Regions from separate parts of the Thiomicrorhabdus aquaedulcis genome, predicted to be linked through region 1. Evidence: predicted binding sites of a transcription regulator. Region 1 holds the regulator's gene; each other region holds the start of a gene.
What was found. Region 1 encodes PhoB, which activates phosphate uptake and scavenging genes when phosphate is short. Its sites were predicted from a motif close to GNNTGTCATAAAACTGTCANAT; they were not measured.

Region 1 (6,156 bases):
AGGTGCCAATGTAGACGAACTGTTTTACAACTACGCCTTACCCAGTCCTACTTTTGGAACGCCAGGCTTATTATGGGCGTCATTGACCATGGCGTTGCTAACGTTGCCCGTGGTGATTGTGTCAACCGAAGAAGGCTTGTCGCGTATTCCTCGTGCTTTACGTGAAGGTGGCTTGGCCTTGGGTGCAACTAAAGCCGAAACCATTATGCGTTTAGTATTGCCCATGGCGATGCCTGCGATTATGACCGGATTAATTTTGGCTATTGCGCGTGCAGCGGGTGAGGTTGCTCCGTTAATGTTGGTGGGCGTGGTTAAATTAGCTCCAGAGTTGCCAATAGACATGATTGCCCCGTTTGTGCATTTAGACCGCAAATTTATGCACTTAGGTTTTCACATCTACGACGTAGGCTTCCAAAGTCCTAATATAGAAGCTTCTCAGCCCTTAGTGTATGCAACGTCTTTATTGTTGGTGATTATTATTGTCGGGCTTAACTTAGGCGCCATCACCATTCGTAACCGATTAAGAGAACGCTACAAAGCGCTTGACCATTAACCTACATGCTTGGCATGACCCCTATTTTTAAGGAAAATCGACATGAGTGAATACAACATGAGTATTTCGTTAGACAGAGAAGATCGCAGCCTATCGTTAGCAAACGAAAAAGTGGCAATTGAAGTTAAAAACTGGAATCTTTATTACGGTACCAAGCAAGCGTTGATGGATGTAAATATGATTATCCCCGAAAACCGCGTTACCGCGTTTATTGGGCCGTCAGGGTGCGGTAAATCGACTTTATTGCGTTGTTTTAATCGCATGAACGATCTTATTGACATTGTGAATACCAAAGGTGAGATGTTGTTGCATGGCGATGAAATGTACGCCAAGCAAATGGACGTAGCTGCATTACGCCGCCGTGTGGGCATGGTGTTTCAAAAGCCTAATCCGTTTCCAAAATCCATTTATGAAAATGTTTGCTACGGTTTGCGTTTGCAAGGCATCAGTGACAAAGCTGTATTAGACGAAACGGTCGAATGGGCATTAAAAGGCGCAGGATTGTGGGAAGAAGCCAAAGATCGTTTGCACGACAATGCGTTGGGATTGTCTGGTGGACAACAGCAACGTTTGTGCATTGCACGCGCCATTGCCATTAAGCCTGAAGTGCTGTTATTGGATGAGCCCACGTCGGCGTTAGATCCTATCTCGACGCTTGCCATTGAAGAACTTATTTTTGAGCTTAAAAAAGACTTTACTATTGTTATTGTTACGCACAATATGCAACAAGCGGCACGTGTATCAGATTACACGGCCTTTATGTACATGGGTGAACTCATTGAATACGCTGACACCGACAGCTTGTTTACGCGCCCTAAAATTAAGCGTACCGAAGATTACATTACCGGACGTTATGGCTAATATACGCTTCACAACGTTTTAAAACGGCGTTGACCAGGCCTGGTCAACGCAAAAATCCGCATATATTTTATTAAAGCTGTTTTTAGGAGTGTAACCATGGAACGTACTGAATTTAAAGCGCATATTTCTGAGCAATACAATCGCAATTTAGAAGACCTGTTTAACCAAGTATTAGAAATGGGTGGAATGGTCGAAAAACAACTCGATAACGCCCTAGAAGCTATTAAATGTAACGATTTGCCATTGGCAAAAAACATTAAAGTGTTGGACAAAATTGTCAACAAAGAAGAGATGGAAATTAACCGTTTGTGCGCCAGCGTTTTAGCACGTCAACAACCTACGGCGTCAGATTTACGTTTAATTATTATTGCCATCCGAATTGCAGTCGATTTAGAGCGAATGGGCGATGAGTCGGTTAACGCCGCCAAATTAGCCATTAAAATTGCCGACAGTGATTATCGTTGCGAAAGCATTCCGGGTTACTTAGGTTTGATAGAAATTGCCACCTGCGCCACTGAAATGCTTAAAAAGTCACTCAATGCCTTTTCACGGTTAGACTTATCCGAAATTGCGGATATAATCGACGATGAAGAACGCATGGACATTGCCCTAAAAACCGCTACTCAAAGCGTGTTGCAAGGTTTTAACAGTACCAATATTCCACCAGAGTATTTAATCGAAATGATTTATGCGTTGCGTGCCGCCGAGCGTATTACCGACCATGCGGTTAATATTGCCGAAAGCGTCGTGTACTTGGTCGAAGGTCAAGACATTCGCAATATGGATTCAGATAAACTAGCAGACTTTTAAAAGGCGTTAAACCCGTTTAATTATTAGAGACCTTTGCACGAGTGAGGCGCGAAAGAAAAATGCGGGAAAATTTGCCTGATTGCGGCGGGAAATGCAGTGAATAGCTGGCTATTCGCAAGTTTTTCAACAAAAATCGGGTGAATTTTAACCATTTTTATTCGTGAATTCACTCGTGCAAAGGTCTCATTAAGCCTAAAAGACGTGCAAAGGTGGTCTGGCTCACGAGTCTGCACCACCCAATAGGAGAAAGACATTAATGTCACAACCCACCATTTTGATTGTTGAGGACGAAGCTGCAATTCGCGATATGCTTAGATTTACCTTGGAATCTTCGGAATACACGGTAATAGAAGCGGCGAACGCTGAGCAGGCCTGGTTAATGGTGCTTGAGCAACAACCCGATCTGATTTTATTGGATTGGATGCTTCCCGGCATCAGCGGTGTTTCACTGGCGCAACGCATTAGACAAAATGACAAAACGCGTGCGGTGCCCATTATTTTGTTAACCGCTCGCGGTGAAGAAAACGATCAGGTTAAAGGCTTTGAAGCCGGTGCAGACGATTACGTGGTTAAACCATTTTCTCCGCGCGCCTTAGTGGCTAGGGTAAAAGCCATATTGCGTCGTCAAGAAAGTGACGTTCAATCGGTTGATGCCTTAGTGGCCGGAAAAATGCACTTAGACTTAACCAGTCACCGTTTTTTAGTAGACCAACAAGAAGTTAAATTAGGCCCTACTGAGTTTAAGTTGATTCAGTTTTTTATGTCTCATCCCAACCGCGTCTATTCACGGACGCAATTACTTAATCACGTCTGGGGCGAAAACATTGTGGTCGAAGACCGCACGGTTGACGTTCATATTCGTCGGTTACGTAAAATTCTTGAACCGCTTAATGTCGCCGATTACATTCAAACTATTCGCGGCACCGGCTACCGATTTTCGGCGCTTGAGGTTTAAGCGTTGTTGTCCAGCGGCGTTCGCCGCGAACTCACTTGGCTAGTTACCTCGTTGTGGGGGGTGATGTTTTTTGCTTGGCTTACCAGTTGGTGGCTACAAAGCTTTGTGGCGTATGCCGTTTTTTATGTGGCTCGACAGTTGTGGAGTATGCGCAAATTTGAGCGGTGGATGGAAGGCGGTACCCAATCGGCTTTTCCACCCACGTCTGGGTTTTGGAGCGAGCTAAGCTACTTGGTGTCAAAGAAACAGCGAGCGGTTGAAAAGCACGCCGATTTGCAACTGTATAAGTCAGAGCAATTTAAAGCCGCATCCATGCTGATTCCTGATGCCATTATTTCGTTAGATTCTAAAAACTACATTGAATGGTTTAATGCCTCAACCGAAAGTATTTTAGAGTTTAAGCGTGATGATGTCGGTCGTAAAATTGAAAGTTTGATGCGGCATCCTGATTTTTTAGCGTATTTAAAACTAAAACAACACACGTCTTCCTTAACCATTAAACGGTTGCAAGGTCAGCAACGCATTTACAATGTGCAAATTATCCCGTATTTTAACAATCATAAGCTATTGATTTTAAGAGATATTAGTGAGCTTTATAATTTGGCACAAGTGCGGCGAGATTTTATAGCCAACGCCTCGCACGAGTTGCGTACCCCGCTTACGGTGTTAAAAGGGTATTTAGAAGTCATGCTCGACACCCCAGGGCCGCATCAAGCACAATGGCAGGGCGCTTTGAGCAATATGCAAAATCAATCGGATCGCATGCAGGCTATTATTGAAGATTTGCTTATGTTGTCGCGCATGGAGTCCGAAACCTTAACCGCCAAAGAAGAACCGGTTGATGTGCCTGATATGCTGGTTAAACTTGAAGTAGAGGCCAATCAGCTCAGTCAAGGGCAGCATAAAATTGTTTTTGATGTAGACCCTTGTCTTGGCGTGATGGGGCAACCTGAACCGCTTAAAAGTGTGTTTATGAACTTGGTGTCAAATGCTATTCGCTATACGCCAGAAGGCGGTGTGATAGAAGTGCGTTGGTTTAAAGAAAAAAATAGCGCGCAATTTTCCGTCAAAGACAACGGCATTGGCATTGCACCCGAGCACATTAGCCGCATTACCGAACGTTTTTACCGTGTTGACACAGCACGTTCACGTGGCACGGGGGGAACAGGGTTGGGGCTGGCCATTGTAAAACACATTTTAGAGCGTCATGGCTCTTCATTGGCAATTAACAGTCAGTTGGGTAAAGGGTCAACGTTTAGTTGTAAGTTCTCTGCTAAAAAGGTGATTGAGCAAACGCCAGATTAAGTATATGAGACCTTTGCACGAGTGGGGTACGAGAAAAAATGAGGAAAAATTTTTGGCCGTACATCCACTCGTGCAAAGGTCTCTATATAGAAGTGTTTGATTTAAGCGCAGTGACCAGGCCTGGTGAGGTTGTTGATGAATGTATGCAAACAACCAGGCCTGGTTAAAATATATTTAATAAAAAACTGAATAAGCGTTATGTTGTAAAGGGTGGTTAAAGGTCATTAAGGCACCATCATTCCGCGAATTGCATAATATATCAATGCAGCCAACAGAGCCGACGCAGGAACCGTAATGACCCAGGCGGCCACAATTTTTAAGAACGCCGAGCGTTTTACCAACTCTTTTTGATAAACCTTGTTAAGCGATTTACGCTCTTTTTTGGTTAGTTCTAGCTCTGTTTGCTTGTCTTTTAATTGCGCCAGCATGAGTTTTTTCTGTTTTACTGATGCTTTTTCAAATTTTTGAATAAAGCGTTCAGTAACGTGATGATCGGCACCTTGATGGTGGTCACGAATCTCTTGTATGGTATTGGCGTAATTGCGTTTTAAATATTCACGCAAGAACCCAACGCCAAAAATGCCGCCTACCGCAATGTGGGTAGAGCTTACGGGTAATCCCAGTTGAGAGGCAACAATCACCGTGACAGAGGCCGCCATAGCCACAGAATAGGCGCGCATTTGATCCAGTTCGGTAATTTCACTGCCAACTGTTTTAATAAGTTTAGGGCCAAACAAGAGTAGCCCTAAACTGATGCCAAGCGCACCAATCACTAAAATCCACAATGGAATAGCCGCACTGGCTGAAACGCCGTGGGTTTGCACAGCATCGTAAATGGCTGCCAAAGGCCCTACGGCATTGGCTACGTCATTGGCACCGTGAGCAAAGCTCAATAAAGCGGCCGCAAAAATAAGCGGAATGGTAAACAACTTGTTAACGCTGTTTTTGTTATTTTGCATGCTGTTGGCGTTGCGGTTAATAATGCGTTTTACGCCCCAATAGGTTAGCAAGGCAATGATTAAACCAATCAATGCGGCTTCGTAAAACTCTGCTTTCCAAAGGGTTTTTAAGCCTTTCATAACCAAATAAGTTGAAAATGCCCACGCCATAAGAGCAATTAAAATAGGCAACATGCGCTTAGAAGCCGCCACCATATCGTCTTTGTAGGTGATCGTGCGCTTTATCCAAAACAGAAACCCGGCGGCAATTAAGCCGCCTAAAATGGGTGAGATAACCCAGCTGGCAGCAATAGCCCCCATTTGGTTCCAGTTGGCAATGTCCCAACCGGCGGCGGCAATGCCCGCCCCTAAAACCCCGCCAACAATCGAATGCGTGGTAGAAACGGGTGCACCCATAGCGGTCGCTAGGTTTAACCATAATGCGCCGGCCAATAAAGCGGCAATCATGAGCCAAATAAACGTGTCGCTGTCGTTAATTAATTGAGGGTCAATGATGCCATTTTTGATGGTGCTGATTACGTCACCCCCCGCAATGAGCGCGCCGGCGGTTTCAAATATAGCGGCTAAGACGATGGCACCTGTAAGCGTAAGCGCCTTAGAACCCACCGCGGGACCTACGTTGTTGGCCACGTCATTGGCACCAATGTTAAGTGCCATGTAACCACCAATCATGGCGGCGATAACCAGTTCGATGCTGACCACGCCCGTGCCCG
Region 2 (6,156 bases), 490 kb from region 1:
ATAAATGTTTATTCATGACCCTCTCCTTCAGTTAAAGTCGGCAAATTAAAATAAATTTTTAATGCCTAAATATGCTTACTTCCTGAAGTTAATTTTAAGTAGAAGAGAAAGGGATCAAAATCACCCTAAAGAATGATATTACCAATCCAGTATCGATTCTCGGCATAAAAACTGATATGAATTAACAATCAAGCACCGCTATAAACCCTGCAACGCTTGTCACTAAGGCTTAGGCGCTTAGATTTGGCACAGCCGCTAAAAACCATTGCAAACCACTGAGTGTTACACTTTCGCTTACAGTATCGGCTTGATACGGCGATAACGATTTGCTGTCTTGCGCGGCATGGCATGGCAAAACCTGCCAGATTAGGTCGATTTAATCGCGCGTCTAATTAAGAGTACTTGGCAAAAAAGCGTGTGCATCGCCAAGGTTAGGTGGGTTTTGGCGGTGTTTTCGGTGCTATCTTTGGTACGATTAAAAGTGCTAAATTACTGCTGGCGCAGCAGCACCATCTCAACACTGTGAGCCTGAGTTTGCATGTCACCCCCCCAATACCCAAACCAACGGACAACATAGAAAAAAACCGGTTTTAAGTACGTGCATATCTGTTTTTATCAAAGGGCTAAATTAATATTTTAGCCGTTAAAATAAAAAACCCTAATTACCAGGCCAGGTGGGTTGGACGTGGTTTATAAAATACCTTAGTGTCAAATTATTGGGTGCTACAAACTAAAAACCCCTCGTTAAGAGGGGCTTATTAATCAACCAATAAAGGTTAATCTTTTAACAATGTCGCTTTTACTTCAAAAACAGCGGTGGTTCCACTGACTTCGTTACCCACAATCAAATAGTTTTTGTTATCTGGACTGTCTGCCGCAGGCACAAACTTAAAGCCTTCTGGGCCTAAATCGCCAGCGTCAACTGTGTAAGTTGTGTCTGTTCCAGCAGGCGACTTGGTTAAATCACGATTATTAACATACTGCACATATTTAGGCGCGTAAGGGTTCGAAATATCGTACGTCATCACCCCGCCCATACGTTCTAAGCCAATAAAGGCATAGGTGTGCCCATCAATTTTGCCAACTGTAATGGCCTCGGGTTCTGGGCCTTTATTATCAGAACGGTCATCGCCGGTATTTTCGGCATTATCATTGTTAAAGTCTTCACCGTACAACTGCGCCGTTTTAGTTTCAAAGAAACTACCTGAGTCAAATACTTGCTGGCCTGTTTCGGTATCCCAGATAGAAAACGAACGCCCACCGTAGGCATATAGCTTGTTTATCGTAGTACCATTATTCATAACCTTAGTTTGAAAATAGGAGAATTTTAAACGCCCTAAAGTTGTGTCCGTATCAAGGCCAGTTAGCGCAGCTCCCATAATCAAATCAGAATCACCAATATCTTTCAAAGCCAACTCATCAAGGCATTTCCCATCAAAATAATAACCAGCCGCTGTACAACTTGTAGAATCAGTCACGGCATTTAACCAATCCTCTCTTGAATCGCCTTCATTTGCGGTTAATAAATATGTTTTGCCATTGTAGGTCATAGAGCTAATCGAATCAGGCATATACATACCCATAACTGGCCAGTTTTTGATATTAACACCGTCTTTCTGACTGGCATCCATTTCATTGCCAGGAATCGAATGATCTTTAAACCCTAGACCAAAGATTTTTTCAATCGAGTTGTCTGCTAGATTAATGACCGCAATGGCGTTGTTTTCTTGTAAGGCTACAAAGGCTTTAGAACCATCTTCAGAAACCGTAATGTATTCAGGTTCAAAACTTTGTGCCACGGTGGCTTTATTGCCAACATTGGTTGCGCTATAACCGTCTAATACCATTTTGGTTAAATCTAATTCTGCGTTACGAGTACCGTCAATGTTAAAGTCAGCGAACCCAATATCTACTTTAGAAAAATTGGCTAAGGTAATGACACTCACAGAACCTTCTGGATCAACCAAATAATTATCTTCAGGCTCACCTTCATTAGCCACTAATACTTTTTTACCATCTGGCGTAAACGTCACCATGTCAGGCAGTGCACCTGTTTCAATAACACTGGCCACCGAAAAATCGCCGGTATTTAAAATCACCACCCAACCATTATTGGTTTTGGTGGCGTTAGCCACCGCCACAGCAGCGTAATTGCCGCTAACCGCAATACTATTAGCCTCGCCTACCGTTGCTGTAGAAAATCCGGCAAAGCCATTAATCAAAGTCGCCATGTCTAAGCTTTGTGAGGGTGAGGTACTTACAGAAGCACCAAGATTGTTAAACACATCCACTTGGCCACTGCGTGCATTCACCGTGTAGATACGGTTATTAGCTTTGTCATAAGCCACAATTTCCGAAGCGCTTACAGCAAAACCCTGCGAAGCCGTACGCCCAACTTGCTCTAAGCTGACCACTTGAGTGCTGGCGTCGTCGCCTGCTAGACCTTGCGCACCAGTGTCACCGTCTTCTGCACCGCCGCAACCGGTTAACACCAACGTGGTGGATAACATTAAGCCCATTGCGATAGATAGTTTGTTTAGTTTCATGCTTGCCTCTTAATTTATGATTAAAGATGACTTGTCATTATGAAAACAAAACATGACAACACGGTGAACGGCATGTTAAGAAATAGTGTCATTTTTAAGACAGATTGGCGCGACAACTTTAGAGTAAACAAGGGTTTAAATTTTTCAACTACCAGGCCTGGTAAATTTAAAGAAATGTTTAAAACAAAGAGAGATTAAACTAAAAAGCCCCAGCGATGTGCATCGCTGGGGCTTAGGTTTGTGGTGCAGCCACCAGGAATCGAACCTGGAATTGCCCCTTAGGAGGGGGCGGTTATATCCATTTAACTACGGCCGCGAATGGGGTGGTATTTTAACCGTTTGATGCGCGGTTTGCAGGCTTAAATGGTTGGCATCGCACATTAATGCTGCGCTAAAAATGACTACCCTAGCTGATCACACTGGCTGATCACACTGGCTGATCACACTGGCTGATCAAGCGCGCCCAAACGCGCCAGCGCGTGCTGACCCGTGATGGTGTCGAGTTGGTAGATGTTAAAGTTGGTTTTAAGCGAAAAGTCTTGGGTTCGGGTGGCATAGTTGGTCGAAACACTGCCTTGGGGTGAATGCACACGGTGAAACACCTGCGGTGGCCAGCCTAAGATGGCGGCACCGGTAAATATTTTTTGGCCGTTATGGTAAATGGCGTCGGTGGTAACTTCAAAACGTTCAACCTGGCCGTGTTTTACCGAATACAACTCCACCAAACGCTGGCCTTGATGCACCACTAATTTGTCTTCTTGGTCGGTGTGCATGTACCAGTACCAGGTGTCGTCGCCGGCGATGAGTGGGCTTTTTCCGCCGGGTTCGTGCAGTACCAAATCGATGCTGGATAAATCGTCCACCACGCCGTCTACGCTAAAAAACTGTACCTTGGGCGTCGCTCTAAGCGGCTTTAAAGGCAAAATAAAACATAAGTTTTCAATGTAAACGTTTTTACACCCAACCACCAAATCTGTTAGTAACCCCGACATAACCACTCCAATGCATAAGCGTATGATAATATTCTAATCTTTGAGCTTTAAGTTATAACACTTAATGTGTGAATGCAATGCTTTTTAAGGATTATGCATCAAACGTGCGACTAATGTTTTTAGGGCTTTGACCAGGCCTGGTTAAACGCAAAACCGCCCTAAAAAGGGCGGTTTTGCGTGGGCGTACAAAGGTTTTAAACGTTAAAGTGTTAGCGCGCTTGACTCGACAGCATCATGGTAAAAGTGTGTTTTTCATTAGCACCAATCACCACGGCATTGTCGGCGATATTACCGGCTTCAACGCACACAAACGCTGGCCATAAATCGTCTGGAATGTCGCCAAAGCCTTTTACGGTTTCTGGACCCGGGTTCCAAACCACCGCCGATTGGGCGTTGTTTTTTTCAATGATAATGGCGCGATGGTTGCCCGCGTCTTCAATGACCGTGTCGGCGGTGTGGTTTAAGTACACCGAATCCATAGGCGGATTAAGCACTAAATCACCCGCTTGACGCTCGGCCGGTGCGTGGCTGAGTTTGTCTAAATGCGTGGCACCGTCTAAACCGGCAATCACCAAATTACGCGCGTCGGCGACGGCAAAATAGGTGTGAAACGCTTCGGTAATTTCAATGTCGTGGTCGTTTAGGTTGTAGGTGGTAAGCGACAACGCAAGTTTTTCACCGACTTCTATTTTAAGTTCGGCATGAAAGTAGTGTGGCCAAAGCGCCAAGGTTTCTTCGCTTGAATCAAAGCCCAACACCACTTCGGTGGCACCCGAGGGCATGTTGGCGACGTGCTCTAACTGCCATACCGCATTGCGCACAAAACCGTGTGCTGGGGCGGCCGGATTAGTGGCATTAGCCCCAAACCACGGCCAACAAATAGGCACACCACCGCGCACGGGCTTTTGGCCGTTGTAAATACTGGTGGGGCTCACCCACAACACTTCGGGCTGGTCGCTGGGCTTAAAATTTAACACCGAACCGCCATGGGTGGTAATTAAAGCGCTCGCCAGACCGTTTTTAACCTCAATCATCATAATATTGTCTTGCATGCGAAACGACACCCCTTCGGCGGTGAGCTGTTGCGCGTAGGGTTGAGTGTCTTGGGTATCTTGCTGAGCGTCTTGCTGTGCGGTGCTATTGGGCATCATGCCTCCTAAAATAATTTATAAGTTAAACACGTTAACCAGGCCTGGTGAAGTGCGATGCTTACGCAGGACGCCATTCGCTGAGGGTTTGTTCTAACAATGCGCGTGGATAGTCGCCAGTCACGTACGCTTGGCCAATGGTTTTTAACAACACCAAACGAATGGTGCCGGCTTGGACTTTTTTATCGCCCGCCATTAAATCTAAATACGTTTGGTTGCTCATTTGCGCCACACTGGGCGGATAAATAGGCAGATGCGCTTGTTCAAAAATGGCTTGAATGCGCGTGCACTCTTCGGGGCTTAAATTACCCAACAAACGCGATAAATAGACCGCTTGCATGGTGCCGGCACTCACGCCTTCGCCGTGCAACCAGTTACCATACCCCATGCCCGATTCAATGGCGTGGCCAAAGGTATGGCCTAAATTAAACAGCGCACGTAAACCCGACTCTTTTTCGTCCAACGCCACAATGTCGGCTTTGTTTTGACACGAACGTTCAATCGCTTCCATTAATGCGGCCGGTTCGCGTTTAAGCAAGGCGCTAATGTGGGTTTCAAGCCACTCAAAAAAGGGATAATCGCCAATTAAACCGTATTTAATCACCTCGGCCAGACCAGCAGACAACTCACGATCGGCCAGCGTATTAAGGGTTTGGGTATCAATCACCACGCATTCGGGTTGGTGAAACGCCCCAATCATATTTTTACCCAGCGGATGATTTACACCAGTTTTCCCCCCACCGAAGAGTCTACTTGTGACAGTAAGGTCGTGGGCATTTGAATAAAATTAACCCCGCGCTGAAACGCGGCGGCGGCAAAACCGGTCATGTCGCCAATCACCCCGCCGCCCAACGCCACCAACGTGCAACTGCGATCAAACCGCTGGCCAATCAGCGCATCAAACACCAAGTTAAGGGTGTCTAAATTTTTATACTGTTCGCCATCGGGCAAAATCACCGTTTCAACGGTAAAGTCGGCAAAGGCTTTTTTGCACGCGTCCAAATACAAGGGGGCGACCGTGGTGTTGGTTACAATCAACACCTGCTTGCCCTTAACATACGGCTTAACCCATTGGGCGTCGCCCATTAACCCTTGGCCAATAAAAATGGGGTAACTGCGGTCGCCTAAATTAACGTGTAATGTTTTAACGTGCGTTTTCACAATCGGTACTCTTTAATGCTTAATGAGACCTTTGCACGAGTCAATGCACGAATAAAAATGGTTAAAATTCACCTGATTTTTGTTGAAAATCTTGCGAATAGCTCGCTATTCACTGCGTTTTCCGCCGCAATCAGGCAAATTTTTTACCCTCAAGGGGTACTTACGCCTATTTTTTTTCGCACCTGATTCGTGCAAAGGTCTCTAATTTAAATAACGTGCTCGACTTCCAGCTCATCCAAAATTTGTTTTACAACGCGGTACACCGACACTTGCTGAGTTTCAATGACCAAATCGGCCATTTCTAAATAC
Region 3 (6,156 bases), 870 kb from region 1:
TGAGCATAAAATTGGTGAATTTCGCTCACGAAACTTTCCTTCGGCGATTCAAGACGATATTGTGCGCATCATCAGCTCAAACCATCCGTACACTGGCTTTACAATTGAAACGATGGCCAACGGCCAGGACATTTACCTTGCCATGACCCTTATTCCGCTAGGCACGGCCGGTCAATACAAAGGCTATACCGCCATAAAGCGCGCCCTTACTCCGGTAGAAGTAACCGACATTAAAACCCGAATGGACTCGTTAGCCAAAGGTCATTCTGTTATTAACAATGGCGTTATTAAAAACAAATTTTACATGCGCACGTTTGGCAATGTGTTTAAGCTAAAAAGCTTGCCCATGATGATTGCTGTCGCGGTTATAACGACCGGTTCTATTCTTGCCGGCGCTTATGTGTACGAGCAAACTCAAACAGCGCTTGTTAAAAAGTCATCTTTAATGACCTACGCCAACGCGGCCAACACTCAAATTGACGGCATGATTGCGCAAAAAGAAGTGATTGGTGAAACCAATTTAGTGGGCATTACTAAATCCTCTGAATTAAAAACAGCCATTAAAACCTTAGACACAGCCACCTTAATTAAAGAATTAAGCGGGGTTTCTGCGCACTACCGAGAAAGCAGTGATTTAAAAAATGTCGTTGTGCAACTTTATGATCCACAAGGTAATTCAATTTATCGCTCTTGGGTTCAAGACCACGAACAAACCGTATCGCCATCAGGCCGCGGTTACGTTAAAGACATGCTTAAAAACAAAACTAAAAAATCCTACTTTGTGTTTGACGAGCAAGGCTTAAGCATCAAATCGCTGGTACCGGTTTTAGATCAAGGGAGTTTTATTGGTCTTGCTGAGATGACGCAACGTTTTCAATCGGTTAAAAAAGAGCTTGAAGCCAATAGTGGTCACTATTTTTAATTGCCATTAAAAACGACTACATCAAACAAGCACCCCCTAAAGTATTTGAAGCCAATAAAGACAACCAAACCATCGGTAAAGATGAACAATTTAGAGTGTGCTCAAGCAAGGAAGCGACAACCTGCAAAATCACGGCTGACCATTTGAAAGTGTTAGCAGACGTTGACATAACGGCGTTGGCGCTTGAGAAAACCATTCACCAAGGCGATTACATTCACACCACATCCGAAATCAAAGACATTCGCGGTGAGATTATTGGCTACTCGGTTACCAGCCTTAATGCATCGACTTATCAAACGTATTTGGATGGAAATTTAGCGGTGGTAAAAAACACCTTTTACAGTGTCATTACCGCGACCTTAATCACGTCTTTGTCTTTGCTGTTTTTAACCTGGCTTTTATTAATTCGTCCTATTGCTCGCATGGAAAAACAGATTCAAGCGGCGGTAGATTCTAGCGATTTATTTGCTCGCGTTGAAAGCGTAGGCAACAATGAAATGGCCGCTCTTGCGCTTGCCTATAACGACCAGGTAAGCAAGTTTCAACAAGCGTTTAATGATGTGTCTTTGTCGCTTAGCAATATTTTAAAAGGCGAGTTAACCACTCGATTAGACCAAGAATACAAAGCCGATTTTAAAGTCATTCAAAACCAACTTAACAGCACCGTAGACGGTCTGCAAAACACTTTTAAACGCATTAACGAAGTGTTAACCGACTTGCGCGAAGGTCAATTTGGCAATACGCATTCAAATGATTTAAAAGGCCAGTACTTTGACATTGTCGAATCGGCTAAAAACACCATGCACGATTTATCGCTGGTGTTTAAAGAGATTGATGACGTTATGTTGCAAGTGTCTAAAGGCGATTTTTCACTTAGAATTGAGTCGCAAACAAAGGGCGATATTAAAAAGCTGTCTAATATTATTAACGACTCGTTGGTGAACCTATCAAAAGGCTTTGATGACGTGGTGATTGCCGCACAACGATTGGCCGAAGGCGATTTTAGAACGCTTATTACCAACCCGTATGAATACAAAATTCTTGAGGCAAAAGAGGCGCTAAACAAAGCCGTAACGGGCCTAAGAGAAATCATTAACCATGTAAAATCGGTTACAAATGATGTTAATGAGGCGGTTGATATTGTTGCCTCTGGCACATTGTCATTAAATGAACGAACCCAAGAACAAGCGGCTTCTTTAGAAGAAACCTCTTCCGCTATGGAGCAAACATCGTCTCAGGTTCAAAGCAATCTTGAATCAACGCAATCGGCTGTTGCCATTGCCGAAAGCCAAGTTATTGTATTAAATGACGCTAACGAAACCATGCATCAAACACAATCTGCTATGCATGATATTCAAACCGCATCGTCGCAAATTCAAAATATAACCAGCTTAATTGACTCTATTGCGTTTCAAACAAACTTGCTGGCTTTAAACGCCGCCGTTGAAGCCGCCAGAGCCGGTGAGCATGGTCGAGGTTTTGCCGTTGTGGCAGGTGAAGTTCGTAACTTAGCGGGCAAATCAGCCGACGCTGCAAAAGAGATTAACCAGTTAACGGTTAAAACATCGCAAGCCATTGAGGGCGGTGTAGAAAAAGTAAACCGCGTTAATTCCTATCTTGAGCAAATTACCGCCGAAACTCAAAAAATGCGCTCGGTGGTTATACAAATTGGACAGTCTTCGCACGAACAAGCCAAAGGCGTTGCTGAAATTAACAAAGCAATTTCAAGCATTGACGATGTAACTCAGCAAAACGCCGCCTTGGTTGAAGAAAATTATGCCACGACAGAGCAAATGAAAAGAGCGACCGAGGAATTAATTATTTCTGTTGAAAAGTTAAAGGTTTAAATTAACGATTTAAGTTAACGCTAAACACTTAACGTTTAACATTTCAGACCTAATAAGACCTTTGCAGTTCGTTTTTAAGCCGTTTTAAAGGCCATTGCAAACATAGACACAATGGCCACACTGCTGGCTTGCCAGCGTAACAACCAAAGCCATGAGTGCGTATCATTGACTCTGGCCCAGACGTAATCAACCGTTAACAATACTGCAAACGCCATGGCTAAGCCCAACCAGCTTAGCCAACTTGACCAGGCCTGTTGAGTTGACACAAACCATAAAAGCAACATAAGCCAAGCCCACAACGCCATAACATTAGAGCTGATAAATAACGCCATAATCGAAAAATTAGATTCGCTAAAATGCTTTGAGTTTTGCTGACGTGTTAGGCTACAAAATTCGGTGTCATCGTCTAATGGCCTAGCATTACTGTGCCATTGCTGCGTTGAACGGTGACTGTAAAAACTCACCGCCAAACCCCAGTGAATCCCCGCAATAAAGCTAATAATTACCACTGTGTAACCCATTAAAGCCGCTTCAATCGAAAACGGCAAAGGCGGCGTTGCCACCACATTTAACGCCCACAACACACCATATAAAAAAGGCAGCGTACCCAAATACGTTAATACGCTCGCCACAATTTGTGGCTGTCGTGACAATGCGGGATCGGGGTCAAATAGAGTTTTGTTTATCATTCTAGGCAACATCTTAATTACTCATTTTTTTCATCGTGTTTCTCCTTTAAAAAAATTATACAATAACCAGCCAAAAACTATACATTTTCAGTGCAAGCGCGGTACAGAAAGACACAATTGTGCTAAAGTAAATGCACAACTACACCAAACCTGGACTTATTTTATGACTCTTTTTACTTACATTGCGACGGCTGATACTGCGACTGCCAAGATTTCTAAGATGGCTAGAGTGGCTAAAATTGCTCTAAGCCTTTTGTTACTATCGCCTTATTCTGTGGCTATGGCTCAAATTGAAATCAGTCAAAGTCTAGAAGGCTTAACCGAGGCTGAAAAAGCCTGGCTATTAGACGATTCTGGCTTAAAGTCGGTTACGGCTCATGTGGCCTCCGAAGGGTTTGCGTGGAGTGACAAAGCCAATAAAGAGAGTTATTGGCTTAAAAACGACCTTAAAATCGACCACAACAGTTTGGCCAGCGGCTGGATTGATTTTTCGCAATGCCACTATCAGCTTGACCCCATTTCTAAAGTCGAGGTGGCTTATAACGCACAGCGCACCCGCAATTTAAACGTTGTTTCGTCACAAGGCATTGAACAGGCCATTACCCAAGAAAACGTGGTGGTGCTGTCTAATGTAAGTCGCGGAGCGCACATTTGCATTAAAGGCCAAAGCCAAACCTTAATTCGCGTAGCCAACGGATTTGCGGTGCAGCGTGGGCCGTATATGCGTAAGTTTTTTGACGGCTATTTTCCCATGATTGTTGAAGAAAATATTTCCTTAACCGCACCCGCTCGCCTTACCACCCACACGCCCACTCATATTACAGGCTTACAAAAACCATCATCGCAACCGCAAACAGCGTATCAATTTACCTATGCGTTTGAAGGCCAACTTAAACCCTACTACGAATTTAGCGAGCCTTAACTTAAAGAGAGGTAAGCTTTTAGGCACTTCTATTAACCTAACTTAACTTAACCAGGCCTACCAGGCCTGGTTAAGTTAAGTTGAAAAACTCAGGTTCGTCATATTTCTGTTACGTAACTATTATGTAAAGTTCACACGATATTTAGCGGTGGGTTTTAGCATAGAGCCACTTAATTTAATGGTGCACTCTTATGAACTTTACACGCTCTCTTACTTCACAAACAGCCGATAGCCTTAACACCTCCACCGCCACGCCTTCTACCCAAAACTTGCTGGACAATGCGGTGCACAACACCTCAATTTTTTCACTCAAAGGCTTACAAAACCGCTTATTTGCCCGTTGGTTTAATCGCTTAGTGTACCCACAAATTTGGGAAGATCCCGAGGTGGATATTGCGGCACTTAACCTAAATGCACACTCAAGAATATTTACTATTTCTTCGGGTGGCTGCAACGCACTCAATTATTTAAGCGTGCAACCCGAACACATTACCGTGGTCGATTTAAACGAAGCGCACATTGCGTTAATTCGTTTAAAACTCGCGGCGTTAAAACATTTACCTGATTTTGAAGCGTTTTTTGACTTTTTTGGCCGCGCTAATTTGCCCAAAAACATAGACCATTACCACGCCTATTTAAAACCCAACCTAGACTCACAAACCTTGGCTTATTGGGAAGGCAAAGAGCGCGTTTGGGGCAAAAAGCGCATTGAATTTTTTACCGATGGCTTTTACAACCACGGCTTATTGGGGCAATTTATTGGCTTAATTCATTGGACCTCGCGCCAATTAGGCTACGACATCAGTAAAGTGATGCAAGCGCGTACCTTGGCCGAGCAAACACGCCTGTTTGATGAGCATGTCGCCCCGGTGTTTGAAACCCGTTTAATAAAGTTTTTATCCAACCGCCCAGTGGTCTTGTACAGCCTAGGAATTCCGCCCGCGCAGTTTAACGAAATGGTTGAACAATCTAACCAGCAAAACCAAGGCATGCACCTTTTACTGCAAACGCGCGCTCGACGCTTGGCGTGTCAGTTTGACCTTAAAACCAACTATTTTGCATGGCAGGCGTTTAATCGCCAATACGATATAGAACACCTCCAAGCTGTGCCGCGCTATTTGCAAGCCCCGCATTTTAAAGCCGTAAGCCAAGGGCAAAGCAATGTAGAGGTGTTTCACCAGTCTATGACCGAACGCTTAAAAGCCATGCCCGCGCAGAGCTTAAACGCGTATTTGTTTTTAGACGCGCAAGACTGGATGGACGCCCAACAACTGACCGAGCTGTGGCAAGAAGTTAATCGTACTGCTCAACCCAATGCGCGCGTTGTGTTTAGAACAGCGGGTATTACCTCTCCATTAGAAGAAAATTTACCAAGCGCATTATTAAGCCACTGGCGCACCGACACGAACATAAACCACGAGTTTACCGAGCAAGACCGTTCAGGAATTTACGGCGGGGTGCATGTGTATGTCCACGCACAATAATTCTTTTGGCATGCCGTATCATTTTGCCCAAACCGATTCAGCGCAAACAGAGCCTCCGCGTCCCTCGTTGGCCAAGTTATGGACGCATTATTTTCAACTTACCGGGGTAAGCAACAACATCGCCAATGTTAAAACCGAGCTGCAAACCCTGCGTGTAGGCAACGATGATGTGCCCTTAACCATTAACAGCACCGATTACGACAACAGCTATGTCTGCTCGGCCTACACCGCTTACATTACGTATGCGCGCAATGAATTAAGCGTGCTTAAAAACCCATTGTTAGAAGCTGTG

Region 2: EP181_RS10815 (choice-of-anchor I family protein) is a predicted target of PhoB. The motif match lies at 2,630-2,651, and genes of this name have one in related genera.
Region 3: EP181_RS01220 (BtaA family protein) is a predicted target of PhoB. The motif match lies at 4,474-4,495, and genes of this name have one in related genera.

What each region holds. Positions count from the first base shown of each region.
Region 1 is NZ_AP018722.1:1,863,268-1,869,423, reverse strand. It holds gene pstA (phosphate ABC transporter permease PstA) at 1-553, shown strand, start outside; gene pstB (phosphate ABC transporter ATP-binding protein PstB) at 596-1,414, shown strand; gene phoU (phosphate signaling complex protein PhoU) at 1,511-2,224, shown strand; gene phoB (phosphate regulon transcriptional regulator PhoB) at 2,481-3,179, shown strand; gene phoR (phosphate regulon sensor histidine kinase PhoR) at 3,183-4,484, shown strand; gene EP181_RS08525 (inorganic phosphate transporter) at 4,709-6,156, opposite strand, start outside.
Region 2 is NZ_AP018722.1:2,350,299-2,356,454, forward strand. It holds gene EP181_RS10810 (hypothetical protein) at 1-16, opposite strand, end outside; gene EP181_RS12750 (hypothetical protein) at 230-355, opposite strand; gene EP181_RS10815 (choice-of-anchor I family protein) at 777-2,546, opposite strand; tRNA gene EP181_RS10820 (tRNA-Arg) at 2,788-2,862, opposite strand; gene EP181_RS10825 (hypothetical protein) at 2,987-3,538, opposite strand; gene EP181_RS10830 (D-hexose-6-phosphate mutarotase) at 3,748-4,686, opposite strand; partial or broken gene aroB (3-dehydroquinate synthase) at 4,748-5,847, opposite strand; gene aroK (shikimate kinase AroK) at 6,054-6,156, opposite strand, start outside.
Region 3 is NZ_AP018722.1:297,094-303,249, reverse strand. It holds gene EP181_RS01240 (cache domain-containing protein) at 1-922, shown strand, start outside; gene EP181_RS01235 (methyl-accepting chemotaxis protein) at 1,072-2,769, shown strand; gene EP181_RS01230 (DUF3429 domain-containing protein) at 2,844-3,458, opposite strand; gene EP181_RS01225 (hypothetical protein) at 3,622-4,380, shown strand; gene EP181_RS01220 (BtaA family protein) at 4,572-5,864, shown strand; gene EP181_RS01215 (GNAT family N-acetyltransferase) at 5,848-6,156, shown strand, end outside.